Regions from separate parts of the Streptomyces sp. NPDC048523 genome, predicted to be linked through region 3. Evidence: riboswitches for the same ligand, from Rfam matches in the RefSeq annotation. Region 3 holds a riboswitch; each other region holds the start of a gene.

Region 1 (7,247 bases), on a different contig from region 3:
GTGCTGGTCGCCGCCGACAGGGCCTCCGCGAGGCCGCCGAGTTCGACGTGGACCACGAGGACCGGCTTGCCGGGGACCTGCTCCGCCGCGGACCTGAGCGCCTCGGCGAGGGCGGCGTCTCCCGCGGACCCCTCGCCGACCCCCGGGATGGCCGTCACGATCACCGCGTCGCAGGAGTCGTCCGCCAACGCGCGCGCGAGGGCCGCGTGGAAGTCCTCGGGCGCGGCCGCGGTGGTCAGGTCCAGCGGGGGTGAGGGCGTCAGCCCTTCGGCCACGCACGCGTCGTACGTGAGCAGGCCGAGCGACTCGGAGTTGCCGAGGATCGCCACCTTGGGTCCGGTGGGCAGCGGCTGGCGGGCGAGCAGCAGGCCGGTGTCCACGAGTTCGGTGATGGTGTCCACGCGGATCACTCCGGCCTGCCTCAGCAGCGCGGACACCGTCGCGTGCGGCAGGCGGGTGGCGCGGACGGCGTGGCCCTGCGGGGCGGTGCCCGAGCCCTGCACGACGACCAGGGGCTTGGCCGCCGCCGTACGCCTGGCGAGGCGGGTGAACTTGCGCGGGTTGCCGATGGACTCCAGGTACATGAGGACGACGTCGGTGTCCGGGTCGTCGTACCAGTACTGCAGGACGTCGTTGCCGGAGACGTCCGCGCGGTTGCCGGAGGCGACGAAGGTGGAGACGCCGGTCACGCCGGTGACCCCGCCGCCGCGCCGGTGCAGCCGGGAGAGCAGGGCGATGCCGATGGCGCCGGACTGGGCGAACAGGCCGATCCGGCCGGGGCGGGGGGTCTCGGGGGCCAGTGAGGCGTTGAGACGGACGTCCGCGGAGGTGTTGATGATGCCGAAGGCGTTCGGGCCGATGATCCGCATGCCGTACGCGCGTGCGTGGCGCACGAGTTCACGCTGGCGCTCGCGCCCTTCGGGGCCGCTCTCGGCGTACCCGGCGGAGAGCACGACGAGTCCCTGCACGCCGTGTGCCCCGCACTCGGCGACGACCTCGGGCACATGCTCGGCCGGTACGGCGACGACCGCGAGGTCGACGGGGCCGTCGATGTCCCGCACCGAGCGGTGTGCGGGGATGCCGTCGAGGTCCTTCTGGTCCTCGGGGAACGCCTTGTTGACGGCGTACAGGCGGCCGGTGAAGCCGTAGTCCCTGATGTTGCCGAGCACGCTGCGGCCCACACCGCCCGGGGCGCGTCCGACGCCCACCACGGCGACGGAGCCGGGGGTGAGCAGCCGCTGCACGGACCGCGACTCGGCGCGCTGTTCGCGCGCGTACTGCACGGCGAGCGAGCGGTCGGTGGGCTCCAGGTCGAACTCCAGGCGCACCACGCCGTCTTCGAAGCTGCGCTTCTGGGTGTACCCGGCGTCGGTGAACACCTTGATCATCTTGACGTTGGCGGGCAGCACCTCGGCGGCGAAGCGCCGGATGCCGCGCTCGCGGGCGACGGCCCCGATGTGTTCGAGGAGGGCGGAGGCGACGCCCCGTCCCTGGTGGGCGTCCTGGACCAGGAACGCGACCTCGGCCTCGTCGGCGGGGGCGGTGGCGGGCATGCCGTCGGCGCCGATGCGGTCGTAGCGTACGGTGGCGATGAACTCGCCGCCGACCGTGGCGGCGAGTCCCACCCGGTCCACAAAGTCGTGGTGCGTGAAGCGGTGGACGTCCTTGGCGGACAGGCGAGGGTAGGGCGCGAAGAAGCGGTAGTACTTCGACTCGTCCGAGACCTGCTCGTAGAAGCTGACCAGGCGATCGGCGTCGTCGACGGTGATGGGCCGGATGCGCGCGGTGCCGCCGTCGCGCAGCACCACGTCGGCCTCCCAGTGGGCGGGGTACTCGTGCCGGTCCGACGCGCTCTGCATGGGCCCCAGAGTACGGCTCGCGTACGACAACGGCGCGAGGCAGTCTGTGGAGAACACGCGAGGACGCGCAAGGACGGAAGTCGGGCCGAGGCCGCGGTCCGACCACTCCCCCGGCAGGAACCTCAGGTCCTGTCCGGGGGCGCTTCACGTGTGGGAAACTGGTCTAGACAACCCTGAACACCGAAGGGCAGCATCACATGGCTGAGCGCCGCGTCAACGTCGGCTGGGCCGAGGGCCTTCACGCCCGCCCCGCTTCCATCTTCGTCCGGGCCGCCACGGCCGCAGGTATCCCGGTGACGATCGCCAAGGCCGACGGCAACCCCGTCAACGCGGCCTCCATGCTGGCCGTTCTCGGCCTGGGCGCCCAGGGCGGCGAGGAGATCGTCCTCGCCTCCGACGCCGAGGGCGCGGACGCGGCCCTCGACCGGCTCGCGAAGCTGGTCGCCGAGGGGCTCGAGGAGCTTCCCGAGACCGTCTGAGGGACGGTGCCTTAAAAGCACCGAGGGGCTCGCCCGAATTACCGGGCGGGCCCTTCGCATTTCCCTTTTACGGGCAGCGGAAATACTCCCCCTCGAATTCCCACCCCTTTGTATACGGTGCCCGTGTTAATGCCGCAGACCTGTCACGTTTACAGGATGTTGCGAGGTCCTCACACGGTCCGCGCGGTCCTGCCCGGAGGTGAACCGCAGCCGGTGCACCGCGCTCGAGCGCTCGGTGTGCAGCGCCGTGATCGCCCGCGCGCGCTCGCCGTCCCCGCGTGCCACCGCGTCCACGATCGCGCCGTGCTCCGCCCAGGACTCCACCGGGTTGGCGGGCGCGTCCACGAGGTACATCCAGGCGATCTTGTGGCGCAGCTGGGTCAGCATCGAGGTCAGCGCGGGGCTGCCGGAGGCCTGCGCGAGCGTCTCGTGGAACCAGCCCCCCAGCGAGCGCAGATCGTCGCTGTTGCCGCGCCTGGCCCGCTCCTGACCCAGCCTGACCAGGCCGCGCAGCACCTTCAGATGGGCCTCGGTGCGCCGCTGGGCGGCCCGGGAGGCGCCGAGCGGTTCGAGAAGCATGCGCATCTCCAGGAGGTCGGCGCCCTCCTGCTCGGTCGGTTCGGCCACACACGCGCCCGCGTGCCGCCGCGTCACCACGAAGCCCTCGGCCTCCAGTGTGCGCAGGGCCTCGCGGACCGGGACCCGGGAGACGCCGTAGCGGCGGGCGAGCAGTTCCTCGGTGAGCCGGCTCCCGCGCTCGTGGACACCGGCGACGATGTCGTCCCGGATCGCCGTGCATACCGAGTGCGCCGGAATACGCATGTCCGACCTCCGTCTTAATCCCCGTGAAACGTCGCCGATTGACGTGTGTTCAGTGACTCTATTGCAATGAGCGGGAATTTCCGACGGCGGACCGGAATCCGGGGATATTTTTTGGACAACGGGGCCCCGGAAACGACGAAAACCCCGGCTCGGGGAGCCGGGGCCTCGCGGAGATCGCGCGGTGGGTCGTCAGACGTTCACGCCGTGCGAGCGCAGGTAGGCGACGGGGTCGATGTCCGAGCCGTACTCGGGGGTGGTGCGCGCCTCGAAGTGCAGGTGCGGGCCGGTGACGTTGCCGGTCGCGCCGGAGAGGCCGATCTGCTGGCCGGGGGTGACCGACTGGCCGGCCGAGACGCCGATGGACGACAGGTGGCCGTACTGGGTGTACGTGCCGTCGGCCATCCTGATCACGATCTGGTTGCCGTACGACCCGCCCCAGCCGGTCTCCACGACCGTGCCGCGGCCGACCGCGTGGACCGAGGTGCCGCTCGCGGCGTGGAAGTCGACACCGGTGTGGCTGCCGGAGGACCACAGGGAGCCACCGCTCTTGTAGCCGGTGGACACGTAGGAGCCGGAGATCGGGGCGACGAAGCGGTTGAGGCGCTTGCGCTCGGCCTCGCGGGCGGCGCGCTCCTTGGCCTCGCGTATCTCCTTGGCGCGCGCCTCGGCCTTGCGCTTGGCCTCCGCCGCCGCCTTCTTCTGCGCGGCGGCTTGCGCCTGCGCCTCGGCCTGGGCGTCGAGCTGGTCGGCGAGGGACTCTCCGACGCTGACGACGGGCATGAGACCGGTCTGCTCGACGGAGTTGTCGGCGGCGAACGCCGGGGCTGCGATGGTGCCGATGACGCCGGTGGTGGCGAGGGCCGCGACGCCCGCCGCGCGGGCGGTGGTGCGCTTCATACGGCTGGGACGACGGTGCTTCCCGGTGGCGCAGGTGAACGCCATGTGGTGGCCGGTCCTTTCCTTCCTTCTCGCCTACCGGGTTAGCTGACGGGTTCGGAGCAGGAAGGTCTCCTACGGACCCCCTCGCGGTGCGCGGGCGTCCGATTCACCCCAGGGACGCATGGTTGGGTCCCCGGCTCCCCTGGCTCGCGCCATGCGGGGACTCGGCGATGGCTGTCCGGTGCCGCGGACGCGGCGCAGTGCCTGACGGACAGCCCAGAGGACGCTAAGCGGGGCCACTTTCAATCCCCAAACCGATCACGGGATTTGTAGCGCATCCCACAGGGCAGACAGGCAACCTCCTGCCCAATTCGGACATCCAGGGGCCCTGGTGACGCTTGCGTCACCAGGGCCCCTGGGGCCGGGGTCCCGCTACTCGGCCGTCACGACCTTGACTTCGCCGATGCCGAGCGCCTCGACGGGCTCCTTGATGGCGGCCGCGTCGCCGACCAGGATCGTCACCAGCCGGTCCACCGGGAAGGCGTTCACGACGGCCGCGGTGGCCTCGACGGTGCCGGTCGCGGCGAGCTGCTGGTACAGGGTCGCCTGGTAGTCGTCGGGCAGGTGCTGCTCGACCTGGTCGGCCAGCGTGCTCGCGACGGCCGCGGCCGTCTCGTACTTGAGCGGTGCCACACCGACGAGGTTCTGTACGGCGACATCGCGCTCGGCGTCGGTCAGACCGCCCTCGGCGAGCGTGCGCAGCACCTTCCACAGGTCGTCCAGGGCGGGACCGGTGTTCGGGGTGTCGACCGAGCCGCTGATGGCGAGCATCGCGGCGCCCGAGCCGTCCGGGGCGGACCTGAGGACCTGGCCGAACGACCGTACGCCGTAGGTGTAGCCCTTCTCCTCGCGCAGCACGCGGTCCAGGCGGGAGGTGAGAGTGCCGCCGAGGCAGTACGTGCCGAGCACCTGCGCGGGCCACACGCGTGCGTGCCGGTCGGCGCCGATACGGCCGATCAGCAGCTGCGTCTGGACGGCGCCAGGGCGGTCCACGATGACGACCCGGCCGGTGTCGTCGGCGGTCACCGGCGGTACGGGGCGCGGCCGGGCCGTGGACCCCGTCCAGGAGCCGAGGGTGTCGGCGAGCAGCGCGTCCAGGTCGATGTCGGTGAGGTCGCCGACGACCACGGCGGTCGCGGTGGCGGGGCGCACGTGCTTCTCGTAGAAGGCGCGTACGGCCGCGGAGTCGATGTTCTCGACGGTCTCCTCGGTGCCCTGGCGCGGGCGCGACATGCGCGAGTCCGCCGGGAACAGCTCCCTGGAGAGCTCCTTGGCGGCGCGACGGGACGGGTTGGCCAGCTCGTGCGGGATCTCGTCCAGGCGGTTGCGGACGAGCCGCTCGACCTCGCTGTCCGCGAACGCGGGCGCCCTGAGCGCGTCGGCCAGCAGACCGAGGGCCTTGGCGAGGCGGGAGGCCGGTACTTCGAGGCTGAGGCGCACGCCCGGGTGGTCGGCGTGCGCGTCGAGGGTGGCGCCGCAGCGCTCCAGCTCGGCGGCGAACTCCTCGGCGGAGTGCTTGTCGGTGCCCTCGGAGAACGCGCGCGCCATGATCGTGGCGACACCGTCCAGGCCGACCGGCTCGGCGTCCAGGGGCGCGTCCAGGAGCACCTCGACGGCGACGACCTGCTGGCCGGGCCGGTGGCAGCGCAGCAGTGTGAGGCCGTTGTCGAGCTTCCCGCGCTCGGGGGCGGGGAAGGCCCAGACCTTGGGCTCGCCCGCCTGCGGCTGCGGGTGGAATTCCATCGCGGCGAGCTCGGTCACTTGGCCGCCTCCTCGTTCTCGTCGGTCGCTTCCACGGTGGCCGCGGAGTCCGGGTCGTCGGCGCCCTCTGCGTCCTCGGCGCTCTGGGCGATCTCGGCCGGGGCGGTGGGCTCGTAGACGAGCACCGCGCGGTTGTCGGGGCGCAGCTTGGCCTTGGCGACCTCCTGCACCTCCTCGGCGCTCACCTCCAGGACGCGCTGCACGGCGGTCAGGGCGAGCTGGGGGTCGCCGAACAGGACGGCGTAACGGCACAGTTCGTCGGCGCGGCCCGCGACGGTGCCGAGCCGGTCCAGCCACTCGCGCTCCAACTGGGCCTGGGCGCGCTCCATTTCCTCGGCCGTGGGACCCTCGGCGGCGAACCGCGCGAGCTCCTCGTCGATGGCGGCCTCGATGACCGGCACCTCGACGTCACCGGAGGTCTTCACGTCGAGCCAGCCCAGGGAGGGCGCACCGGCCAGGCGCAGCAGGCCGAAGCCGGCCGCGACGGCCGTACGGTCGCGCCGTACGAGCCGGTTGTAGAGGCGGGAGGACTCGCCGCCGCCGAGGACGGTGAGGGCGAGGTCGGCCGCGTCCGCCTCGCGGGTGCCGTCGTGCGGGAGCCGGTAGGCCGCCATCAACGCGCGCGCGGGGACCTCCTCCTCGACGACCTCGCGCAGCTGCTCGCCGATGACCTCGGGCAGGGAGCCGTCACGGGGCGCGGGCTTGCCGTCGTGCGAGGGGATGGAGCCGAAGTACTTCTCGACCCAGGCGAGCGTCTGCTCCGGGTCGATGTCGCCGACGACCGACAGGACGGCGTTGTTGGGCGCGTAGTAGGTGCGGAAGAACGCGCGCGCGTCCTCCAGCGTGGCCGCGTCCAGATCGGCCATCGAACCGATCGGGGTGTGGTGGTAGGGGTGACCCTCCGGGTACGCGAGCGCGGTCAGCTTCTCGAACGCGGTGCCGTAGGGGACGTTGTCGTAGCGCTGCCTGCGCTCGTTCTTGACGACGTCGCGCTGGTTCTCCATCGACTCGTCGTCGAGGGCGGCCAGCAGGGAGCCCATGCGGTCGGCCTCCAGCCAGAGGGCGAGCTCCAGCTGATGGGTCGGCATGGTCTCGAAGTAGTTGGTGCGCTCGAAGCTGGTGGTGCCGTTGAGCGAGCCGCCCGCGCCCTGGACGAGCTCGAAGTGCCCGTTGCCCTTGACCTGTCCGGAGCCCTGGAACATCAAGTGCTCGAAAAGGTGAGCAAGGCCGGTACGCCCCTTGACCTCGTGGCGCGAGCCGACGTCGTACCAGAGGCACACCGCCGCGACCGGGGTCAGGTGGTCCTCGGAGAGCACCACCCGCAGCCCGTTGGCCAGGCGGTGCTCGGTCGCTGTCAGGCCCCCGGTGCCTGCCTGGTCTGTGGCCG
Region 2 (7,247 bases), on a different contig from region 3:
TGTCGCGCGGCCCGCGCTGGACCACGCGGCCCGGATCACGGCACCGCCGGTACCGGTGGCCGCGCCGCCCTGGCCGGTGTACGGGGCGTACGGATACGCCCCTCACCCGGCCCGGCCGACGCACCACGGCCACCCCGGCCAGCCGACGCCCCCGGTCCACCCGACGGTGCCGTACCCCGCCTACAACCCGTACCGCACATAGACCGTGCGGCGGAGGGTCAGGCCGACGCCTCCGTCAGGCGCGCCAGCTCCTCCTCCGTCAGGGTCAGGTCGGCCACGCCCAGCAGCGCCGGCAGCTGTTCCACCGTGCGGGCGGACGCGATCGGGGCCGCGACCGTCGGCTGGGCGGCGAGCCAGGCGAGGGCGACCGTGGCGACCGGGACGGTGTGGGCCTCGGCGATGTCGTCGAGCGCCGCGAGGACCTTGCGGCCGCGCTCGGTGTCCAGGTGCTGGCCGGCGCCCGCGGCGCGCGCACTGTCGACCGTCGTACCGGGGCGGTACTTACCGGTGAGGAACCCGGAGGCGAGGGCGTAGTACGGGACGGCGGCGAGGCCCTCCCGGGCCGCGAGCGCCTCCAGTTCACCCTCGTACGTGTCGCGCGAGACCAGGTTGTAGTGGGGCTGGAGGGCGACATAGCGCGCGAGGCCCTCGCGGTCGGAGAAGGCGAGGGACTCCGCGAGGCGCGCGGCGGAGATGTTGGAGGCGCCGATCGCCCGCACCTTGCCCGCCTTCACCAGTTCGTCCAGCGCGCCGATGATCTCCTCGACCGGCACCTCGGTCTTGTCGAAGTGGGTGTAGTACAGGTCGATGTGGTCGGTGCCCAGGCGCTTCAGGGAGGCGTCGGCGGCGGCCTTGATGTTCGCCCCGGACAGGCCCTGGAAGTCGGGGTGCTGGCTGACCTTCGTGGCGATGACGACGTCGTCACGGTTGCCGCGAGCCGCCAGCCACTTGCCGATGACGGTCTCGGACTCGCCGCCGGAGTTTCCCTCGACCCACGCCGAGTACACGTCGGCCGTGTCGACGAAGTTGCCGCCGGCCGCGGTGTACGCGTCGAGGACGTCGAAGGAGGTGGCCTCGTCGGCGGTCCAGCCGAAGACGTTGCCGCCGAGGGTGAGCGGGAAGACCTCGAGGTCGGAGGAGCCGAGCTTGCGAAGAGAAGTCATGCCAACGTCAACGCCCGTGCCGGACGCCGGTCTTCCGCTGCGGCCGCAAAGTCCTCGTAAACAAGCGGAATCAGCTCCTCCGGCGCACCGGCACAAACCTCAGGGGCGCTTCAGTTGGCGCCTCAGGGAGTGAGCCCCTTGCCGCGCAGCCACGCCATCGGGTCGATCCCGTCGGCCGAGCCGTTCGGGTGGACCTCCAGGTGCAGGTGCGCGCCGGTCACGTTGCCCGTGGCGCCCACGCGGCCGATGACGTCACCGGTGCCGACCTTCTGGCCGACGCTGACGCTGATCGAGGACTGGTGGCAGAACCACAGCTCGGTGCCGTCGTCGAGGGTGAGGATCGTGCGGTAGCCGTAGGAACCGGCCCAGCCGGCCTCGGTGATGGTGCCGCTGTGGATCGCCTTGATGAGCGTGCCCGTGGGGGCGGCGAAGTCGAGGCCCGTGTGGTAGCCGGAGGACCACAGCGAACCGGCCTGACCGAAGGTCGAGGTGATGGTGTACGACGAGGTCGGCAGCGTGTACTGCTTGGCGAGCTCGGCCAGGCGCGCGGCCTCGGCCTTCTTCGCGGCCGCCTCCTCCGCCTTCTTCTTCGCGGCGGCGGCCTTCTCCTGGGCCTCCTTCTCCGCCTTGGCGGCGGCCGCGTCGGCCTCCTTCTCGGCGGTGTCCGCGATGGCCTGGGCGGCCTTGGTGTCGAGCTGGTCCTGCTGCAGCTCGGCCTGGGCCAGGATCCGCGAGCGCAGCGCCTCACCGGCGTCCGAGGTGCCCTTGGCGGTGTCGGCGGTGGTGGCACCGACGCTGCTGAAGGCGCTCGTGTCGTCCGCGGTGGGGGCGGAGTCGTCCGAGATGAGCGAGCCCACGTTGGGCAGGTCGGGCATGGAGATGGAGACCGGCGGCTTGCCGGTGTTGGCGCTGGCCATCCCGCCGGCGCTGACGGCGGCTATGACACCGACGCCCAGAACGGTGGAGCTACGGGCGAACCCTCCGCCACGCTGCTTGGCGACGCGATGCCGGCCTCGTACGGGAGCGAGGGAGTCCGCGGTGGGGTTCCACTCGCCGAGCGGGGCCTCGTCGTCGGCGCGGTAACCGCCGTATACGAGGGTGTCGCTCGGGACGTACGGCGCCTCGGGGGCAGGCGGGTTGGACGCCACGTGGGCGCGCTCCTTTCCTTCCTTCTCGCCTACCGGGTTAGCTGACGGGTTCGGAGCAGGAAGGTCTCCTACGCGCGTATACCGACCGTGCTGCCACGGTGGCGTACGAGCGATTCACCCCAAGTTGGTGGTTCCCCGGTTCCCTTGCGGAATTCGGCGCGTGAGCACGGAGCCGTCTCTTGTGACGGCTGGGACGACCGCGCTGCGTTATCGAACGTTAATAGACGCGGGGGCCCGATTCCAAGCCGTTCCGCTTGATCATTAACGAAATCACGCTGGACTTACGGCCCATGAACGCCTAAAAACGGGCGAGTTGACCTTCACTCAAGCCACACAAGGACATTGACGGTATGTCAGCTGTAACGCGGAGGGCGGTCGCGCGCTCACCCCGCGTCACATCACGTCACGAAGGGGAAAACACTCAGGGCCGGAGTCCAGTGAACTGGACTCCGGCCCTGAGCCGTGAGTAGCGGGGACAGGATTTGAACCTGCGACCTCTGGGTTATGAGCCCAGCGAGCTACCGAGCTGCTCCACCCCGCGTCGTTGTGTAACCAGCATACGTCATCCGGAGAGTGCTCCGCGCCAGGGTTGTTTCGGGACCCCTCCCGCTGGAGCGGCGTACCGTGGCGGCCCTCACCAGAACCAGGAGGGAACCATGGCGGCAGCCGACGAGCGACCGGCGGAGATCGGCGAGCGGGACATCCCGCTCTCCGGCGGGCGAACGCTGCGGGTGACGGAGTTCGGCAACGGCGGCATCCGGCTGGCGGTGCGGGCCGGCTCGCCCTATGTGGTGACGAGCCTGGAGCAGTTCCACGACGGGACCGTGCTGAAGCTCTCTCCCGGCCGTGAAGGGTCCAACGCCCACAGGAACTGGGTGCGGGACCACGGCGGCGGCGAGGACGGCGGCGGCGGGGAGTGATCCTCGTCCGGGCCCCGATGGTGTAGCGGGCTACACCGTGCGCCCGGGGCCGTTCGTCTAGCGTGAGCGGCATGGGGAAGTCGGTGCGGCGTGCGGCGATGGCGAGCGTGCATCTCGTCGTGGCCGCGGCGATGTGCTTCGGCATGTACCTCTTCATCACCGTGCTGCTGATCGCCGCCATCGGTACGGTCGCCGTGGTCGGCTGCTGGCTGCTGCCCGAGGCCGTGCTGCTGATACGGCGGATCGCCGGCGCCAAGCGGAACCTGACCGCCCTGTGGACGGGCCGGGAGATCCCCGAGGCGTACACACCGATGACCGGCACCCTGCGCGAACGGCTGCGCATCTCGGTGCGGGACCCCGGCACGCTCAGGGACCTCCGCTGGATGCTCGCCCACTACCTCTACGGCGCCCTCCTCGCGCTCGCCCTCCCGCTGTGGCCCCTCGGCCTGGTCGTCGACGGCGTGTGGGCCGGGGCGCTGCGCCGCGACCCCGTCGTCCTCCCGCTGATCGTGCGGCTCGCGGACACCGAGGCCCGCTGGTCGACCGTGCTGCTCATGCCCTCCCCCGAGGCCAGGCTGGCCCGGCGGGTCGAGGAGCTGCGGGAGACCCGGGCCGATGCGATCGCCGCGCACGAGGCCGAGCTGCGCCGCATCGAGCGGGACCTGCACGACGGCGCCCAGGCCAACCTGGTGGCGCTGTCGATGCGGATCGGACTCGCCAAGCGGGCCTACGAGCGGGACCCCGACGCCGCCCGCAAACTGCTGGACGACGCCCAGGACCAGGCCGAACAGGCGCTGGCGGAGCTGCGGCAGGTGGTGCGCGGCATCCACCCGCCGATCCTCACCGACCGGGGTCTCGTCGGCGCGGTAAGGGCGCTCGCCGCGAGCGGCGGACTCTCCGTGGTCGTGGACGACGGCGGCCTGGACGCGGGCACCCGGGCGCCCGCGGCGGTGGAGGCCGCGGCCTACTTCGTGGTGGCCGAGTCGCTCACCAACGTCGCCAAGTACAGCGGCGCCGACCGGGCCGAGGTCCGGCTGGCCAGGACCCGGCGCGGTCTGACCGTGCGGGTGCGGGACGAGGGCCGGGGCGGCGCCGACGAGTCCGCTGGCTCGGGGCTGCTCGGTATGCGGCGCCGGGTCGCCGCGCTCGACGGGACCTTCGAAGTGACCAGCCCCATCGGGGGCCCGACCGTGATCGATGTGGAGCTGCCGTGCGTGTGGTGATCGCCGAGGACAACGCCCTCCTGAGAGAGGGGCTCGTCCTCCTTCTGACCTCCTCCGGGCACGAGGTCGTGGCCGTCGTCGGCACCGGCCCCGAGATCCTGCCCGCCCTGCTCGAACACCGCCCTGACGTGGCCGTCCTCGATGTGCGGATGCCGCCCGGGTTCCGCGACGAGGGTCTGCGGGCCGCCCTGGAGGCGAGGGAGCGGATCCCGGGACTCCCGGTACTGGTGCTCTCGCAGTACGTCGAGGAGTCGTACGCCGCCGAGTTGCTGGCCGGTGGCACCAGCGGGGTCGGCTACCTCCTCAAGGACCGGGTCGGCCGGGTCGACGAGTTCCTCGACGCGCTGGAGCGGGTGGAGGCCGGCGGTACGGCGCTCGACCCCGAGGTCGTCACCGAGCTCCTGACCCGGCGCCGCGACACCCCGCTCGGCTCCCTCACCCCGCGCGAGCGCGAGGTGCTGAAGCTGATGGCCGAGGGCCACGACAACACGACCATCGCCAAGACCCTCGTGGTCACCGAGCGCGCGGTCAGCAAGCACATCGGCAACGTCTTCCTCAAGCTGGGCCTGCCGCCGAGCGACAGTGGCCACCGGCGGGTCCTGGCCGTGCTGGCCTATCTGGCGCACACGCCCAGGTGACGGTCAGCCGACGCCGAGTTCGGTCAACTCCCCCAGCGGCAGCGTGTGCTGGGTCTGCAGGACCTTCGCACGCAAGTAGCGGACGTTGTGGGCGGTGGTGAAGACACCGGTGGGGACCCGGTCGCGGACGTCGATGCCGAGGTCGCGCAACTGGCCCGCCTTGTCGGGGTTGTTGGAGAGCAGGTCGAGCTCGGCGATCCCCAGTGCCTGGAGCATCTGCGCGGCCGCCGTGTAGTCGCGGGCGTCCTCGGGCAGGCCCAGCGCGGTGTTCGCGGCGTAGGTGTCGAGGCCCTGGTCCTGGAGGGCGTACGCGTCGAGCTTGTTGTAGAGGCCTATGCCGCGGCCCTCCTGGCGGAGGTAGAGCAGGACGCCGCCGCGCTCGGCTATGCGCTCGACCGCCTCGCGCAGTTGCGGGCCGCAGTCGCAGCGGGCGGAGCCGAAGACGTCGCCGGTGAGGCACTCGGAGTGCAGCCGCACCAGCGGGGTGGTGCCGGGGGCGGGGTCGCCGAGGACGACGGCGAGGTGCTCCCGCCCGTCGGCCAGGCCGTGGAAGGTGACGAGTTCGGCGTCCACGCCGTAGCCGTCCCCGAAGCGCAGCGGGACGCGGACGCGGGAGCGCTGGGTGGCGGCGGGCAGGTCGGTCATGCGGGTACTCCGCTCCGTAGGCACACCTGCTTCAGATTTGAAACAGTTCTACTGATCGAGACCCTACCCCATGCTTTAAATTTGAAGCAACGCCTTTATGGCGCTTGTCACTGGCCTTTATGGCGCTTGTCATCCACAGGGCGGCGACGACCGACGGCGCCACGGAACCTCCCCGGAGGCGCCCTCCTCGCCCTGGAGCCCCTCGGTGACGCTCGTGAAGATCTCCTCGAGCTGCCCCACCTGCTCCGGGGTGAGCCGGTCGAAGAGCGCGGTGCGGACCGTGTCCACATGTCCCGGGGCCGCCCGCTCCAGCACCGCCATCCCCTCGTCGGTGAGGACCGCGACACTGCCCCGCTTGTCCCACTGGCAGCTCTCGCGCCGCAGCAGCCCGTCCTTCTCCAGCCGGGCGACGGCATACGTCAGCCGCGGCCGGGTGATCTTCAGAAACTCGGCGAGCTCGGTCATCCGCAACCGCCGCTCCGGGATCTCGGAGAGGTTGGCCAGGATGGAGTAGTACAGGTGGGGCATGCCGGCCTCCTGCTGGAGCTGCCGGTCGATGGTGTCCTCCAGGAGGAGCGAGGCGGCGATGTACGCACGCCAGGCTCGCTGCTCGTCGGGGCTGAGCCAGCGGGTCGTCATGCCCCCAGTGTAGGTTTGCTTCAAACTTGAACCAAGCCCCGCCATCCGTTTTCGAGAGGGACCGCGCCGATGCCCCACCCCTACGTCCTGCTCTCCGCCGCGGTCTCCCTCGACGGCTACCTCGACGACACCGGCCCCGACCGGCTCCTTCTCTCCAGCCCGGCCGACTTCGACCGCGTCGACGAGGTCCGCGCCTCCGTGGACGCGATCCTCATCGGCGCGGGCACGATCCGCGCCGACAACCCCCGCCTGCTGGTGAACTCCGAGACGCGCCGCGCGGCCCGGGTCGCCGCCGGGAAGCCGCCGTATCCCCTGAAGGTCACGGTCAGCGGCTCGGGAGAACTGGACCCGGCCGCGAACTTCTGGCACACGGGCGGCGACAAGCTCGTCTTCACGACGGACAAGGGCGCGGAGCGGGCCCGCTCCCTCGGCCTGGCGGCCGACGTGGTCTCCCTCGGCCCCGAGCTGGACTGGCGCCGCCTGCTGGAGCACCTGCACGAGGAGCGCGGAGTGGAGCGGCTGATGGTGGAGGGCGGCGGCCGGATCCACACCCAGCTCCTCCAGCAGGGCCTGGCGGACGAGGTGCAGCTGGTCCTCGCCCCCCTCTTCGTCGGCACCCCGGACGCCCCCCGCCTCTTCGGCCCGGGCGGCTACCAGTCCGGCCGGCTGCGGCTGCTGGAGAGCCGCCGTATCGAGGACGTGGTCCTGATGCGCTACGAGCCCACCGCCCCCGGCACCGGCCCGCTCCCCACCGCCGCGGACCACCAATGGCTCGCGCGGGCCTGCGAGTCGGCGGCGCAGTGCCCGCCTTCGGAGACCGCGTTCAGCGTGGGCGCGGTCGTGGTGGCGGCCGACGGGACGGAACTCGCCC
Region 3 (7,247 bases):
GGAGGCCGCCCGCATGGACGGCGCCAGCGAGTGGAGGATCTTCTCGCGGATCGCCGTACCGATGATGATGCCCGGGCTGATCACGGTGTTCCTCTTCCAGTTCGTCGGCATCTGGAACAACTTCCTGCTGCCCTTCGTCATGTTGGCCGACGACGAGAAGTTCCCGATCACCCTCGGCCTGTACACGCTGCTCGCCCAGGGCGCCTCGCAGCCCGCGCTCTACACCCTGGTCATCACCGGATGTCTGCTGGCGATCCTGCCGCTGATCGGGCTCTTCCTGGTGATCCAGCGGTTCTGGTCGCTGGACCTGATGAGCGGCGCGGTCAAGGCCTGAGGCTTCGGACCACTTTCACGAACGAGGAACATGACCACCAGCGCGAACGGACGCCGCAAGCCACCGACCATCCACGACGTGGCCCGGGAGGCGGGCGTCTCGCGGGGCACCGTCTCCCGCTTCCTGAACGGCGGCCACTACGTCTCGCCCGCCGCCCGGCGGGCGGTCGAGGCCGCCATCAGGAAGACCGGCTACGTGGTCAACCGGCACGCCCGCAGCCTCAGTACGGGCCGGTCGGACTCGGTGGCGTTCCTGCTGACCGAGCCGCAGGAGAAGTTCTTCGAGGACCCCAACTTCAACATCCTGCTGCGCGGTTGCACCGAGCGGCTGGCCCAGCACGACATCCCGCTGCTGCTGATGCTGGCCGAGAGCGACGACGACCGGCGCCGGCTGACCCGGTACATCACCTCGGGTCACGTCGACGGGGTGCTGCTGCTCTCCAACCACAGCGGTGACCCGGTCGCGGCCGAACTGCACCACGCGGGGATCCCGTTGGTGGTCTGCGGCAAGCCGATAGGGCGGGGGACCAAGGTGAGTTACGTGGCCGCCGCCGACCGGGAGGGCGCGCAGGACATGGTCCGCCATCTCCTCGCGGGCGGCCGCCGCCGCATCGGCATGGTCACCGGGCCGCTGGACATGCCCGGCGGCCCCGACCGCCTCGGCGGCTACCGGGACGTGCTCGCCGAGGCGGGCCTGCCCTACGACCCGGCGCTCGTCGTCGAGGGCGACTTCCGGCGCAGCGGCGGCGAACGGGCGGCCCGCCGCCTGCTGGCCCAGGCCCCGGACCTGGACGCGGTGTTCGTCGCCTCGGACCTCATGGCCCTCGGGGTCGTGGGTGTCCTTCAGCAGGCCGGGCGTTCGGTCCCGGACGACATCGCTGTCGGCGGCTTCGACGACTCCCCGGCGGCCACCGCCATCACCCCCGCCCTCACCACCATGCGCCAGCCCTTCGACCGCATCAGCGCCGAGATGGTCCGCATGCTGCTGGCCCAGATCGCGGGCGAGGACACGGCCGGAGTGATCCTCCCTACGGAACTGGTGGTCCGGGACTCCGCGTAGCCGAACGGGACGGACCGGCACCGGCCCGCTCTGCGGCCCCCCGGAACCGGAACTGCCGTCAACGGATGTGAAAGCAGGAGCCGTCCGGTTCGCGTCGAGTCGCGGGGGCCAACCATCCGTATTCTCTGATCATGGCCGCCTCCACCGCATATTCACTCATCGCCACCGACCTGGACGGCACGCTGCTCCGCGCCGACGACACCGTCTCGGACCGGTCGCTGGCCGCGCTCGCGAGGGTGGCGGAGAGTGGGGCCCGGCATCTCGTCGTGACGGGACGGCCGGCGCCCAGAGTGCGGTCCCTGCTCGACGAACTCGGCAGCACGGGGCTCGCGGTGTGCGGACAGGGCGCGCAGGTGTACGACGCCGGCGCGGACCGTCTGCTCTGGTCGGTGACCCTGGACCGGGAGCTGGCCGAGACCGCGCTCGGCAAGATCGAGGCCGAGGTCGGGCAGGTGTACGCGGCCGTGGACCAGGACGGTATCGAGGGGCTCACGCTCATCGAACCGGGCTATCTGATGCCCCACCCGACCCTGCCCGCCGTACGGGTGGGCCGGCGCGACGACCTGTGGTGCGAGCCGATCAGCAAGGTGCTGCTGCGCCATCCCTACCTGTCCGACGACGAGTTGGCGGTCACGGCGCGTGCGGTGGTGAGCTCGCTGGCGACGGTCACCATGTCGGGGCCCGGGACCGTCGAACTCCAGCCATGCGGCGTCACCAAGGCGACCGGCCTCGCGCTGGCCGCCCGGCACCTGGGTCTGGGCCCGGAGGTGACGATCGCCTTCGGGGACATGCCCAACGACATCCCCATGTTCGACTGGGCGGCCCGTGGTGTGGCGATGGCCAACGCCCACCCCGAACTCAGGGGCGTGGCCGACGAGGTGACCCTGTCGAACGAGGACGACGGCGTCGCCGTCGTCCTCGAAAGACTGTTCCGTGCGGCGTAGTTCCTAGTACGCGCCGAACACGTTGTCGATGGACCCGTACCGCTGGGCCGCGTAGTTGCAGGCCGCGGTGATGTTCGCCACCGGGTCGTACGGGTCCCACGAGGTGTTGGCCACGTGGTACGCGTTGAAGGTCGGGTCGATCACCTGGAGCAGGCCCTTGGAGGGCGTGCCGGCCGCCGCGTTGGAGTCCCAGAGGTTGATGGCGTAGGGGTTGCCGGAGGACTCGCGGATGACGTTGCGGTAGATGCCGTCGTAGGAGCCGGGAATCCCGTGCTCCGCCATGACGGCGAGGGAGGCCCGGATCCAGCCGTCGAGGGTGTTGGAGTACCCGAGCGTGCTGGCGGTCTGCACGGTCGGGGTGGCCGCGGACGCGGTGGTGGCGCCGATGAGGGGGAGCGCGAGGACGGCGGCCCCGGTGCCGGCGACGGCGAGCTTGCGGACGAGACGGCTGGTGCGGGTACGTCGGTGCTGAGCGGCAGCGGACATGGTGAAGTTCCTCTCCGTCGCCTGCGAGGTGAGCTGTCGGGTTCGGGCGGGAGATGCCCGGCCACGCCTACGAAAGGCGTGACTTCACCCCAAGCCGTGCCGGTATGTCCAAAGACGCCCGGTCCGGCGGTCAACCTGGTTCCCCCGCTCCTGCCATGGTTCTCGGTGGGTGTACGGGCGGTGGCAGGATTCGGCGTCCGCCCGACAGGCCGGGAACGTATGCGAGAGCACATGTCCGGAACAAGTGGCGAATTCACATGAGGTGCCTATTGACCTTGGTAAGGGGCATTTGAGGTACTTGATCCTTTGCGTTCGCCAAGTCTCAACTCGCGCACGGGCAAAGGCGGATCGGTGAATTCCGGTTTCATGCCGGTTCGCCCGCACGAGTGGGTCAAGTCACACTGGAGCGCAAGAGGTGCAAAAGGGGCAAGAAACCTCAACTCATGCTCAACCGGCGGCCCGTGGGATTCACTGCCTCCGCGCCCGTCCCGCCATGGCGGCCGATTCCGTACAAGTCGGTAGATATTTGTTCTTATCAGATGATCGAAAACATACCGGCCGTGATCCGATACCGCCCGGCATGGACGGGGCGGGCGCTATCGGTGATCCAAAGGTGACCGGATACGCTGACTTGAGTGATGGCAGCGACCTATCGACATTCCGTGTGACCGCCAGTAGACACCAGCAGACAGGAGACCCCTCGTGACCGTCGTCGGGCCGTTCGGGCTGAGCGTGCGGGACCAGGCTCTGGAAGCCGATGTCCAGGCCGGATTGGCGGCTGTCGAGGAGGGACTGCTCGAGGCCACCAAGAGCGAGGTCCCCTTCATCACGGAGGCCGCCCAGCACCTGGTGCGAGCGGGTGGAAAGCGGTTTCGGCCGTTGCTCGTGATGCTCGCCGCCCAGTTCGGTGACCCCTATGCGCCGGGCCTGGTGCCGTCGGCCGTGGTGGTGGAGCTGACCCACCTCGCGACCCTGTACCACGACGACGTCATGGACGAGGCCGAGGTCAGGCGGGGTGTCGAGAGCGCCAACACCCGCTGGGGCAACTCGGTGGCCGTGCTGACGGGCGACTTCCTGTTCGCCCGCGCCTCGCACATCCTGGCCGACCTCGGGCCCGAGGCGGTCCGGGTGCAGTCGGAGGCGTTCGAGCGCCTGGTCACCGGCCAGATCCTGGAGACGGCCGGGCCGCAGGACGGCCGCGATCCGGTGGAGCACTACCTCGACGTGCTCGGCGGCAAGACGGGCTCCCTGGTCGCGGTCTCGTGCCGCTTCGGGGCCATGATGTCGGGCGCCGACGAGACCGTCGTGGACGTCCTGACCCAGTACGGCGAGCGCCTCGGTGTCGCCTTCCAGCTCGCCGACGACGTGCTGGACATCGCCTCCGACTCCCGCGAGTCCGGCAAGACGCCGGGCACCGACCTGCGCGAGGGCATCCCCACGATGCCCGTGCTGCGGCTGCGGGAGCGGGCCGCCCGGCTCGGCCTTGCCGAGGACATCGCCCTGTGCGAGCTGCTCGACTCCGACCTCACGGACGATGCCCGGCACGCGGAGGCGCTGGCGGCCCTGCGCACGCACCCCGCGCTGGAGCAGGCCCGCCGGGACACCGTGCGCTACGCGCAGGACGCGCGCGCGGCCCTGGCACCGCTGCGGGAGTGCGACGCGAAGGCGGCGCTGATGGAGCTGTGCGACGCGGTGGTGCATCGGGCGGGCTAGCGCCGGCCGTCCGGCTGCCCGGCAGAGCGAACGCCCCCTACGGGTCGTAGGGGGCGTCGGCATGTCGTGTCATACCCCAGGTGTACACGGAGTTGGCTCCGAGGTCTGACGCATTCTCATGGCCGATTTGGTCAGATGGACATCACGGAAAACACCACTCCTCACCGATTCGGGTGAGAATGGCGGCTACGGGTGGATGCATGGGAGTGGACAGCCGCCGCCGACGACGGAGGTAAGGCACACATGGCACCGTACGAATCCGACGACAGCGTGACCGCCGCGGACGCCGAAGAGTTGCGTTCCGCGCGTCGGCGCAGGGCCGCGCGGTACGTCGTACCGGCCACGGTGGTGGGAGTCGCGGCGGCGACCATCGGGCTCGTCCCGGCGCTCGCCGACTCCGGTGACCCCGACCTGCCGAAGATCAGCGCACAGGAACTCATCGAGAAGATCGCCGCGTCGGACGTGCAGCAGCTGTCCGGCACCGTGAAGATCACCACGGATCTCGGTCTGCCGGACCTCGGCGGCCTGGAGAGCTCACTCGGCTCCGCCGCCGGGTCCTCCGGCTCGGGCGACGGTTCGTCCGCCGACCCCACCACCAAGCTCACCGAACTCGCCTCCGGCACGCACACACTGCGCGTCGCGGCCGACGGCGAGGACAGGCAGAAGGTCTCGCTGCTGGAGAACGCGGCGGAGTACAGCCTCATCCACAACGGCAAGGACGTCTGGGGCTACGACAGCAAGTCCAACTCCGTCTTCCACACCACGGCCTCCGAGAGCGGGGGCAAGCAGAAGGAAGAGCTCCCGGCCACACCCAAGGACCTCGCCGAGGACGCCCTCAAGGCCGCCGACAAGACCACGTCGGTGACCGTGGAGGGCACCGCGCAGGTCGCGGGCCGGGACGCCTACCGCCTGGTCATCAAGCCCAAGGACGACGGCTCGACGGTCGGTCAGATCACCGTGGCCGTGGACGCGAAGACCGGGCTGCCGCTGAAGTTCACGCTGACGCCGGCGAGTGGCGGCGCGGCCGTCGTGGACGCGGGCTTCACCCAGGTCAGCTTCACCAGGCCGGCCGCCTCGACCTTCGACTTCACCCCGCCGAAGGGGGCGAAGGTCGAGGAGGGCGACGCCGCGAAGGCGCCGGAGCACCGCGAGGGCCTGCACAAGGGTCCGGGCGACGGCCCCGGCAAGGGTTCCGACGACCTCGGCAAGGGCGGCCCCGAGGGGCTGAACGTCATCGGGGACGGCTGGGACTCCATAGCCACCTTCGACACCGGCGGCCAGGGCGTCCCGTCCGGCTCCGAGGTCGGCGGTGACGTCGGCGGCTTCCTGGACTCGCTCGGCGACAAGGTCTCCGGCAAGTTCGGGGAGGGCACCGTCTTCAAGACCCGCCTGATCAACGCCCTGATCACCGACGACGGCAAGGTCTACGTCGGCGCGGTCACCAAGGACGCCCTGGTGAAGGCGGCCGACGCGGGGAAGTAGCTCCCCCGCGGAGCACGACGAATCGAGGGAGCCGATGGACCAGCCGTCCGCCACGGAGCCGGACCCGGAGGGGGCGGACGAGGGTGCTTCGGAGGGTGTGGGTGACAGCGTCATCCACACCCGGGCCCTCACCAAGCGCTTCCGCGGCGGACAGCTCGCCGTGGACGGTCTCGATCTGACCGTCCCGGCGGGCAGCGTCTTCGGCTTCCTCGGCCCGAACGGCTCGGGCAAGACCACCACCATCCGCATGCTGATGGGCCTCATCGAACCGACCTCCGGCTCGGCGCGCGTCCTCGGCCGGCCCATGCCGCGCGCCTCCCGGACCGTCCTCCCGCACGTCGGCGCGCTCATCGAGGGCCCGGCCCTCTACGGCTTCCTCTCCGGCCGCGACAACCTCGTCCGCTACGACGCCGCCGACCCGACCGCCGACCCGCGCACCCGGAACACGCGCGTGGCGGCCGCCCTGGACCGGGTGGGCCTGGCGGCCGCCGCCGGCAAGAAGGCGAAGGCGTACTCACTGGGCATGAAACAGCGCCTCGGCCTGGCCGCGGCCCTCCTGCAGCCCCGCAGGCTCCTGGTCCTGGACGAACCGACCAACGGCCTGGACCCGCAGGGCATGCGCGAGATCCGTTCCCTGGTGCGGGAGCTGGCCTCGGACGGCACCACCGTCTTCCTCTCCTCCCACCTCCTCGACGAGATCGGGCAGGTCTGCACCCACGCGGCGGTGATGGCCCAGGGGCGCCTGATCACCCAGGGTTCGGTGGCGGAGCTGGCGGCGGGGGCGAGAGGGAGGCTGGTGGTGACGACGCCGGACACGGCGGACGCGGCGAGGGTGCTGAAGGAACAGGGCGTCGGTGATGTGGTCATCGCCGAGGACCGGGTGACGTCCGATCCCCCGGAAGGCGAACTGGCCGCCGTCAACGCCGCATTGGTGACGGCTGGGGTACGCGTGCGGGGCTTCGGTGTCGAGCGAGCCTCCCTGGAGGACGCTTTTGTCGCGCTGACGGGGGAGGGCTTCGATGTCGCGGGTTGAGGCAGGCGTTTTTGATCCCCCATCGGCCCGTGGCCGCCGTACGACCTTCCGAGCCACCCTCTTCCGTAACGAACTCCACGTCACGTTCCGCCGCTGGCGCACCCTCGCCCTGCTGGCCGTACTCGCAGCGGTCCCCATCCTCGTAGGCATCGCGGTGAAGATCGAGACCGGCGACGGCGACGCGGCCGGCGGTGGT
Region 4 (7,247 bases), on a different contig from region 3:
CGGCCTCGCGCAGCCGCTCGGCCTGGCCGTCGGAGAGCAGACCCAGGCAGGCGCACACCTCGACGCCCTCGTTCTGGTCCTTGATCGCCTTGATGGTGCCCGCGACCCGGTCCACGTCACGGTCGGTCGGACCGCGCCCGGAGGCCACCAGGCAGACCCGCTTGGCACCGCCCGCCAGACCGGCCGCCGCGGCCTGGGAGGCCTGCTCCGGCTTCAGCCAGGTGTACTTCAGGATGCCGGCCTCGGAGCCGAGCCGCTGCGAGCAGTACGAGCAGTCCTCGGGGCACAGCCCGGACTTCAGGTTGACGAGATAGTTGAGTTTCACCCGGCGCCCGAACCAGTGCCGGCGCACCTTTCCGGCCGCGGCCACCACGTCGAGCAGGTCGTCGTCGGAGGTGGCCAGCACGGCCAGCGCCTCCTCGCGGGTCGGCAGCTCGCGCCGAAGCCCCTTGTCCACCAGCGTGTTCAGCAGGTCCATGAGAGCCGATCCTGTCCTACGAACCCGCTCCGGGCCAAGGTAGGGATCGCACAACACACCCGCTGTGACGTGTGGGTATTGCCACACCGTAGGTAGCGTTTCCTGCCGCTAGGGTCTGTCCGTTGTCTACAAAAGCCCCGGAGGACCCATGGCGTTCGGCTGGATCGACGAGCAGGCGGCGGCGCGCCGGCGGGCCGGACTCGTACGGACCCTGCGGCCGCGTCCGGCCGACTCGCCGTTGCTGGATCTCGCGAGCAACGACTACCTGGGCCTGGCCCGCCATCCCGAGGTCGTGGAAGGGGCCGGGGCGGCCGCGCGGACCTGGGGCGGTGGCGCCACCGGATCCCGGCTCGTCACCGGAACCACCGAGCTGCACACCGAACTCGAGCGCGAACTGGCCGAATTCTGCGGCTTCGAGGCCGCGCTCGTCTTCTCCTCCGGATACGCCGCGAACCTGGCCGCCGTCACCGCGCTCGCGCCGCACGGCTCGCTGATCGTCTCCGACGCGGGCAACCACGCCTCGCTCATCGACGGCTGCCGGCTGGCCCGCGGCACGGCCCAGGTCGTCGCGCACGCCGACCCGGACGCGGTGCGCAAGGCGCTCGGCACGCACGACGGCCCGGCCATCGCCGTGTCCGACACGGTCTTCTCGGTGGACGGCGACGCGGCGCCCCTGGCCGGCCTCGCCGAGGCATGCCGGGAGCACGGCGCGGGCCTGGTCGTCGACGACGCCCACGGCCTGGGTGTGCTCGGTACCGGCGGCCGCGGCGCCCCGCAGGCGGCGGGACTCGCGGGCGCCGACGACGTGGTCGTCACGGTCACGCTGTCCAAGTCGCTCGGCAGCCAGGGTGGTGCCGTCCTCGGCCCCGCACGGGTCGTCGCACACCTGGTCAACGCGGCACGGACGTTCATCTTCGACACCGGTCTGGCACCCGCGTCGGCGGGAGCCGCCCTCGCTGCCCTGCGGCTGCTCGGCCGTGAGCCCGAGCGGGCCGCACGCGCGCGCGAGGTGGCGACCGGACTGCACGCACGCCTGACCGCCGCGGGTCTGGAAGCGGTACCTCCGGACGCCGCGGTGGTCTCGGTGCGCGCGCCCTCCCCGGAGGAGGCCGTTCAGTGGGCGGCCGACTGCCGTGCCGCCGGGCTCTTCGTGGGCTGCTTCCGGCCCCCGTCCGTGCCCGACGGCATCTCACGGCTCAGGCTGACCGCCCGCGCGGACCTCTCCGAGGAGCAGATCGAACGCGCTGTGCGGGTGATCGGTGAAACACGACCATGAGTCGGCGTGACACGGCCGTGCTCCCGGTGGACCGACGGTCAGAACGCGGCTGTGAAGCCCGCCCAGCTCTCGGGGGAGAAGAGCAGCGCGGGTCCCTCCGGATTCTTGGAGTCGCGTACGGCGAGCAGCCCGGCACAGGGCCCGGCCGACGGCCTCGCCGTCTCGACGCAGTTGTTCGCCCCGGTGCTGTAGCTGCTGCGCAGCCAGCGCACTTCGGGCAGTTCCGTAGCGGTGGTTACGTTCCGAGGCAGTGCGGACATGGTGCCTCCTTACGCGCCGTCACCCATCCCGGCGAGGTAATCCAACGACTCCTCGGGCGAAAGGGCGTGGGCCTGAAGGGTGTTGAAGGCCTCGGTGTAGGCCTGGAGGTCTTCTTTCCGTTCGAGGTAGAGGCTACTCGTCAAGTGGTCGAGAACAACCACGTCCAGATCAGAAGTGCGCGAAAATGAGAAGATTACGAAAGGCCCGGTGATACCCACATGCGCCCCGGCAGTGAACGGCAGTACCTGCAGCCGCACTTGGGGCAGCCGCGCCGCCTCCAGAAGTCTCCTCAGCTGCCGGGCCATCACCTCGGGGCCGCCCACCTCCCGCCGCAGCACCGCCTCGTCCAGGACGGCGCTCAACTCCAGAGGCGGCTGGGCGCGAAGGATGTCCTGCCGGGCCAGCCGTACCTTGACCAGTGCGTCGAGACGTTCGTCGTCGAGGCCGTCGACCGCGGCCCGGGTCACCGCGCGGGCGTACTCGGGCGTCTGCAGCAGCCCGGGCACGACCGAGGTCTCCAGCGTGCGCATCGCGCTCGCCTGGGCCTCCAGACTGATGAAGTCCCGGTACGTCGGCGGCAGGACACCCCGGTACGCGTGCCACCAGTGGTGCCGGCCGCCGCTCTCCTCGGAGCCCGCCAATACCATCAGCAGCTCCCGCAGATTCGCGTCCCCGACGCGGTAGGCGTCGAGAAGTAACCGCACATCGGCCGGTTTCACCCCGCTGGCACCGGTCTCGATGCGGCTCACCTTCGACTGGTGCCAGCCCACGAGCCGGGCGGCCTCACCGCTGGTGAGCCCCGCACTCGCGCGCAGCGCACGCAGTTCGGCGCCCAGTTTCCGCCGGCGCACCGCGGGGCCGTGCTGCATGGCGCTACTCCTTACTCCCTACGAGCCGCCCGAATACGGTCTCGCGTCGCAGAGTTCACCGCTTCGAGCGACAGATATATGCACATCTTGGTGGATCGGCACCCGTCGCAGCCGCGGTGATGGCACTCTGACGATGAACCACCAGTCCGGGACCGTACTCGAACCATCCGCACCGTGTCGGACTCCGGTCCCGTGGGAAAGGGACGACGTCGCCATGGCAGACCACCTGGAAGCATCCGTCACTCTGCCGAGCGAACCCGCCTCGGTCTCCGCGGCCCGCACCTATGTCCTGAGCACACTGGCGGAGTGGGGGCTGCCGTCCACCACGGACACCGCCGAGACCGTCCGGCTCATCGTCTCCGAACTCACCACCAACGCCGTACAGCACACCTTCGGGCAGTCACCCACCTTCACGGTGGACATCGAGCTGGACCGTGACGAACAACTGCGCATCGGGGTCACCGACAGCCACCCCCGTTTCCCCAAGCGGCTGCCGGCCGCGGTCCAGCAGGACAACGGGCGGGGGATGGTGATCATCCGCTGGCTCGCCGCCGAGTACGGCGGCAAGCTGAGGGTCAGGCCCACCCGGGAAGGCGGCAAGACCGTCTCCGTCGAACTCCCGTGGACGGTTCCGGTGCAGCCGGTCACGGCGGCGGGGCAGCAGGAGCCGTAGGAGAGCTCATACCGGCCGCGCGCGGCCGAACGCTCCCCGCAGCAGCGCCCGGAAGGCGTCCGCCGCGGGTGCCGCCTCGCCGGTCCGGTGGACGACCGAGATCGTACGGCGCAACGCGCCGGCCTCCAGCAGCCGCGTGCCCACCGGAGTGGCCGCCGTCCGAGCCACCATCTCCGGCACCACCCCGACCCCCAGCCCCGCGCTGGCCAGCGCGCACACCAGGGCGTATCCCGGGGTCGCCACCAGCACCGACGGTGTGGTCCCGATCCGGGCCAGCACCGCCTCCACCTCCCGCCGGGCCGGATGATCCGGCGCCATGCTGATCAGCGGCTCACCGGCGAGCTCCGCCAGCGGCAGCCGCGTCGAGCCGCCCGCCAGGGCATGCCCGGGGGCAGTCACGAGGACCAGCTCCTCGGTCAGCAGCGGTTCCGCGCTCAGGGTGGCCGGGAGGGCGGGGGGCTCGCCCGGCTCATAGGCGTGCGTCAGCGCCAGGTCGATCTCACCGGCCGCCACCGCGGTGATCCCGGCCGTGGGTTCGTGGAAGGCGACCGACAGCTCCACGTCCGGGTACGCCCGGCGGAACGTGCTCAGCACTGGCGGCAGCAGCTGAATGCCCGCCGTCTGGAAGGTGCCCAGCCTGAGCGTGCCGCCCGACAGGCCGGTCAGCCGGGCGAGTTCGTGCCGGGCCCGGTCCAGCTCGTCCAGCACCCGCCTGGCCCGCGCCACCAGCAACTCGCCCGCACCGGTGAGCCGCGTGCCGCGGTGATGCCGTACGAGAAGAGCGGTACCCGCCTCCCGCTCCAGCTTGGCCAGCTGCTGGGAGAGGGCGGGCGGGGTGTAGCCGAGGCGCTCGGCGGCCCGGGTGATCGAGCCCGCCTCCGCGACGGCGACCAGGGCGGCGAGGCGGACCGGGTCGTACATGGCGAGGCCTGCCTAAAGGAGTGCTTAAGGGAAACCCAGGTTATTCGACATACCTGCTGAAGGCTCCGGCGCGGCAGGCTGGTCCGCATGAACGGACAGATCGTCGCCTTCACCGGGATCGCCGCCGGCATGGTCGCCATGCCGGGCGCCGACTTCACCGTCGTCGTACGCAACGCCCTGGTCTCCCGCCGGGCCGGGGTCGTCTGTGCGCTCGGCGTCGTGGCCGGGCTACTGGTCCACACGGCGCTCGCGGTGGCCGGGGTCGCCGCGGTGCTCACGGCCGTGCCCGCGCTGTTCCGGGCGCTTCAACTGCTGGGCGGGGGTTATGTGCTGTACCTGGGTGTACGGACCCTGCTGGAGCTGCGGCGGACCGGCACGCAGACCGTCGTCGAGGCCGACGTGGCGGTACGTCCCCTGCGGCAGGGCTTCGTCACCAACGCGCTCAACCCCAAGGTCCCCATCACCTTCCTCAGCCTGTTGCCGCAGTTCGTGCCCCAGGGGAGCTCCACGCTGCCCAGGACGCTGCTGCTCGCGCTGATCGTGGTCGCTCTCGCGCTGGTGTGGTTCCCGGCGGTAGCCGTGCTCGTGGACCGGCTGGGGCGGTGGCTGCGCCGGCCGCGGGCGGCCCGGGCCGTCGGCGGGGTCACCGGAGGCGCGTTGACGGTTCTCGGCGTGATGCTCCTGGCCGAGCCGCTGCTCGCGGTCTGACCACCTCGCTTTGCGCCGACGGAGGCATCGGGGCGGCTGTGCCGTCCTGCGCTTCGGAAGCCCGAGGGGGCGGCGGGAGGTCAGGTCGCCGCCGCCCCCTCGGGGTCACTTGACCCGGCCGTACCAGACGCTCTTCGTCCAGATCTTCTGCAGTCGCACCACGTCCCCGGTCTTCGGGGCGTGCCAGATCTTTCCCTTCCCGGCGTAAATGCCGACGTGGTACACGTTCGAACCCGAGTGGAAGAACACCAGGTCGCCGGCCTTGCGGCTGCCCACGCCGATGTGGCGGGTCTTGTTGTACTGCTGGGCCGCCGTGCGCGGGAGCTTCTTGCCCGCCTTCTTGAACGAGTACAGCGTGAGCCCTGAGCAGTCGAAGCGGCGGGGCCCTGTGGCGCCGTACTTGTACGGCGAGCCCTTCTTGGAGGCCGCTACCTTGAGTGCCTTCGTCGCAGGTGTCGCGGCCGCGGCGTCGGGCGCGAGGCCCGGGACCACGACGGAGCCGCCCACGGCGGCGATGGCGAAGGCCGAGGCCGTACCGGCCCGGACCATCAGCGACGGGACACGATTGAGCGCAGTCATGCGCAACCCTTCGTCAGCCGCCTGTGAAGGATGACCTGTCGGATTCGGGCTGGCGAAGTTGCCCGGCCGCTGACGCGGCTTCACCCCAAGGGACACTCGGCGCGGTCATGGCGTGACCGTTCCGGCGACCCGTCGTGCTTGGGTCCTCCACTCCTGCCGATCCACTTCTGTCGACCGGTCATCCGGGCGGCGGCAGGACTCGGCGTCCGCCCGGATCGCCCCGCCACTGCGGCGGGGGCTTGTCGTCAGACAGGGATCTTGGCGCACGGAAGTGCGAAAAGCCCAACGGAACCGTTGATTTGTGGTGTTACTCACCACTCACCCGTTTGGGTGGACACCCCTTCGAAGGAAGGGGTGTCGAGGGGTTCACAGACCCCCGGACCAGCACGGAAGGGTCTCATTCCGGTCCCGAAACAGGCGCGTTGTGCAACTCCGACGCTCGCAAAAAAGGAGCCGCGCCTCCTCCAATAGGGGGTACGTCGTTTGGTCCGTTTCGACTCAGCTCCGGACGCCTCGTCAACTGTCGGGCCCCGGAGGCACGGTGACCCGGGCCGTACGCCGCTCGCCGTCCAGGACCCGCAGCGCCCGCGCCAGCGTCGCGGCGTGCAGTTCGCGCTCACCCCTGCTGTGCATCAGCACGAGCGCGTCGCGCAGCTCGGTCGCCCTGCTCACCAGCGCCTGCGCCGCGCGCAGTCCGCCGTAGGTGTCCTCGCGCCGGGCCGGGTTGATCCGGCCCAGCAGGTCGACCACGTCGAGATAACGGTCGATCAGTTCACCCTCGGCGCGCGTGAGCGCGGGCAGCGGTGGAAGGTCAGGCACCATCGACGGCTCACCTCGCGCCCGGCGCGGTACGGGAGGGCCTGCGGCTCGGGACGATCGCGTCCGCCAGGCCGTAGTCCACGGCGCCCCGCGCGTCCAGGACCTTGTCGCGCTCGATGTCCGCGCTCACCTGCTCGGGGCTGCGGCCGGTGTGCCGGACCAGCATCTCCTCCAGGCGGGCCCGCACCCGGACCAACTCGTCGGCCTGAATGGCCAGATCGCCGGCCTGCCCCTGCACCGGCTCGCTCAGCGCGGGCTGGTGGATCACCACCCGGGCGCCCGGCAGGACGGACCGCTTGCCCGGCGTGCCCGCCGCCAGCAGCACCGCCGCGGAGGAGCCGGCCTGGCCGAGGCATGTCGTCTCCACGTCACAACTGACGTACTGCATCGTGTCGTAGATCGCCGACATCGCGCCGAACGAGCCGCCGGGGGAGTTGATGTACAGCGAGATGTCCCGGTCGGGGGCCTGGTACTCGAGGTACATGAACTGCGCCATCAGGTCGTTCGCCGAGGTGTCGTCGATCGGCGTCCCGAGGAAGACGATCCGCTCCTCCAGCAGCTTCGAGTACGGATCCGTCGTCGTGTGCCCGTAGCTCGTGCGCTCATGGAACTCGGGCAGGACGTGACGTGCGGTGGGTCGGGTCATCGCGTACCCCTCCTCGC

What was found. Region 3 has a riboswitch for cyclic di-AMP ahead of ACGFWE_RS16525 (transglycosylase SLT domain-containing protein). Riboswitches for the same ligand answer to the same signal wherever they lie in the genome.
Region 1: another riboswitch for cyclic di-AMP. It lies ahead of ACGFWE_RS33490 (M23 family metallopeptidase); the one in region 3 lies ahead of ACGFWE_RS16525 (transglycosylase SLT domain-containing protein).
Region 2: another riboswitch for cyclic di-AMP. It lies ahead of ACGFWE_RS25610 (M23 family metallopeptidase); the one in region 3 lies ahead of ACGFWE_RS16525 (transglycosylase SLT domain-containing protein).
Region 4: another riboswitch for cyclic di-AMP. It lies ahead of ACGFWE_RS21220 (C40 family peptidase); the one in region 3 lies ahead of ACGFWE_RS16525 (transglycosylase SLT domain-containing protein).

The regions. Positions count from the first base shown of each region.
Region 1 is NZ_JBICWQ010000007.1:302,616-309,862, forward strand. Features, by position in the region: gene ACGFWE_RS33475 (GNAT family N-acetyltransferase) at 1-1,859, opposite strand, end outside; gene ACGFWE_RS33480 (HPr family phosphocarrier protein) at 2,057-2,338, shown strand; gene ACGFWE_RS33485 (GntR family transcriptional regulator) at 2,465-3,160, opposite strand; gene ACGFWE_RS33490 (M23 family metallopeptidase) at 3,350-4,102, opposite strand; cyclic di-AMP (ydaO/yuaA leader) riboswitch at 4,116-4,279, opposite strand; gene ACGFWE_RS33495 (M16 family metallopeptidase) at 4,472-5,860, opposite strand; gene ACGFWE_RS33500 (pitrilysin family protein) at 5,857-7,247, opposite strand, start outside.
Region 2 is NZ_JBICWQ010000005.1:20,115-27,361, forward strand. Features, by position in the region: gene ACGFWE_RS25600 (PrsW family intramembrane metalloprotease) at 1-202, shown strand, start outside; gene ACGFWE_RS25605 (aldo/keto reductase) at 219-1,163, opposite strand; gene ACGFWE_RS25610 (M23 family metallopeptidase) at 1,286-2,311, opposite strand; cyclic di-AMP (ydaO/yuaA leader) riboswitch at 2,323-2,480, opposite strand; tRNA gene ACGFWE_RS25615 (tRNA-Met) at 2,779-2,852, opposite strand; gene ACGFWE_RS25620 (hypothetical protein) at 2,968-3,231, shown strand; gene ACGFWE_RS25625 (histidine kinase) at 3,303-4,454, shown strand; gene ACGFWE_RS25630 (response regulator) at 4,442-5,092, shown strand; gene ribA (GTP cyclohydrolase II) at 5,096-5,737, opposite strand; gene ACGFWE_RS25640 (MarR family winged helix-turn-helix transcriptional regulator) at 5,867-6,376, opposite strand; gene ACGFWE_RS25645 (dihydrofolate reductase family protein) at 6,446-7,247, shown strand, end outside.
Region 3 is NZ_JBICWQ010000003.1:161,899-169,145, forward strand. Features, by position in the region: gene ACGFWE_RS16510 (carbohydrate ABC transporter permease) at 1-334, shown strand, start outside; gene ACGFWE_RS16515 (LacI family DNA-binding transcriptional regulator) at 365-1,393, shown strand; gene ACGFWE_RS16520 (HAD family hydrolase) at 1,525-2,337, shown strand; gene ACGFWE_RS16525 (transglycosylase SLT domain-containing protein) at 2,341-2,823, opposite strand; cyclic di-AMP (ydaO/yuaA leader) riboswitch at 2,829-3,001, opposite strand; gene ACGFWE_RS16530 (polyprenyl synthetase family protein) at 3,526-4,536, shown strand; gene ACGFWE_RS16535 (outer membrane lipoprotein carrier protein LolA) at 4,780-6,018, shown strand; gene ACGFWE_RS16540 (ABC transporter ATP-binding protein) at 6,053-7,051, shown strand; gene ACGFWE_RS16545 (ABC transporter permease subunit) at 7,038-7,247, shown strand, end outside.
Region 4 is NZ_JBICWQ010000004.1:53,116-60,362, forward strand. Features, by position in the region: gene bioB (biotin synthase BioB) at 1-478, opposite strand, end outside; gene ACGFWE_RS21190 (8-amino-7-oxononanoate synthase) at 627-1,754, shown strand; gene ACGFWE_RS21195 (DUF397 domain-containing protein) at 1,793-2,014, opposite strand; gene ACGFWE_RS21200 (helix-turn-helix transcriptional regulator) at 2,024-2,884, opposite strand; gene ACGFWE_RS21205 (ATP-binding protein) at 3,099-3,557, shown strand; gene ACGFWE_RS21210 (LysR family transcriptional regulator) at 3,564-4,478, opposite strand; gene ACGFWE_RS21215 (LysE family translocator) at 4,566-5,186, shown strand; gene ACGFWE_RS21220 (C40 family peptidase) at 5,292-5,765, opposite strand; cyclic di-AMP (ydaO/yuaA leader) riboswitch at 5,769-5,980, opposite strand; gene ACGFWE_RS21225 (hypothetical protein) at 6,282-6,587, opposite strand; gene ACGFWE_RS21230 (ATP-dependent Clp protease proteolytic subunit) at 6,595-7,230, opposite strand.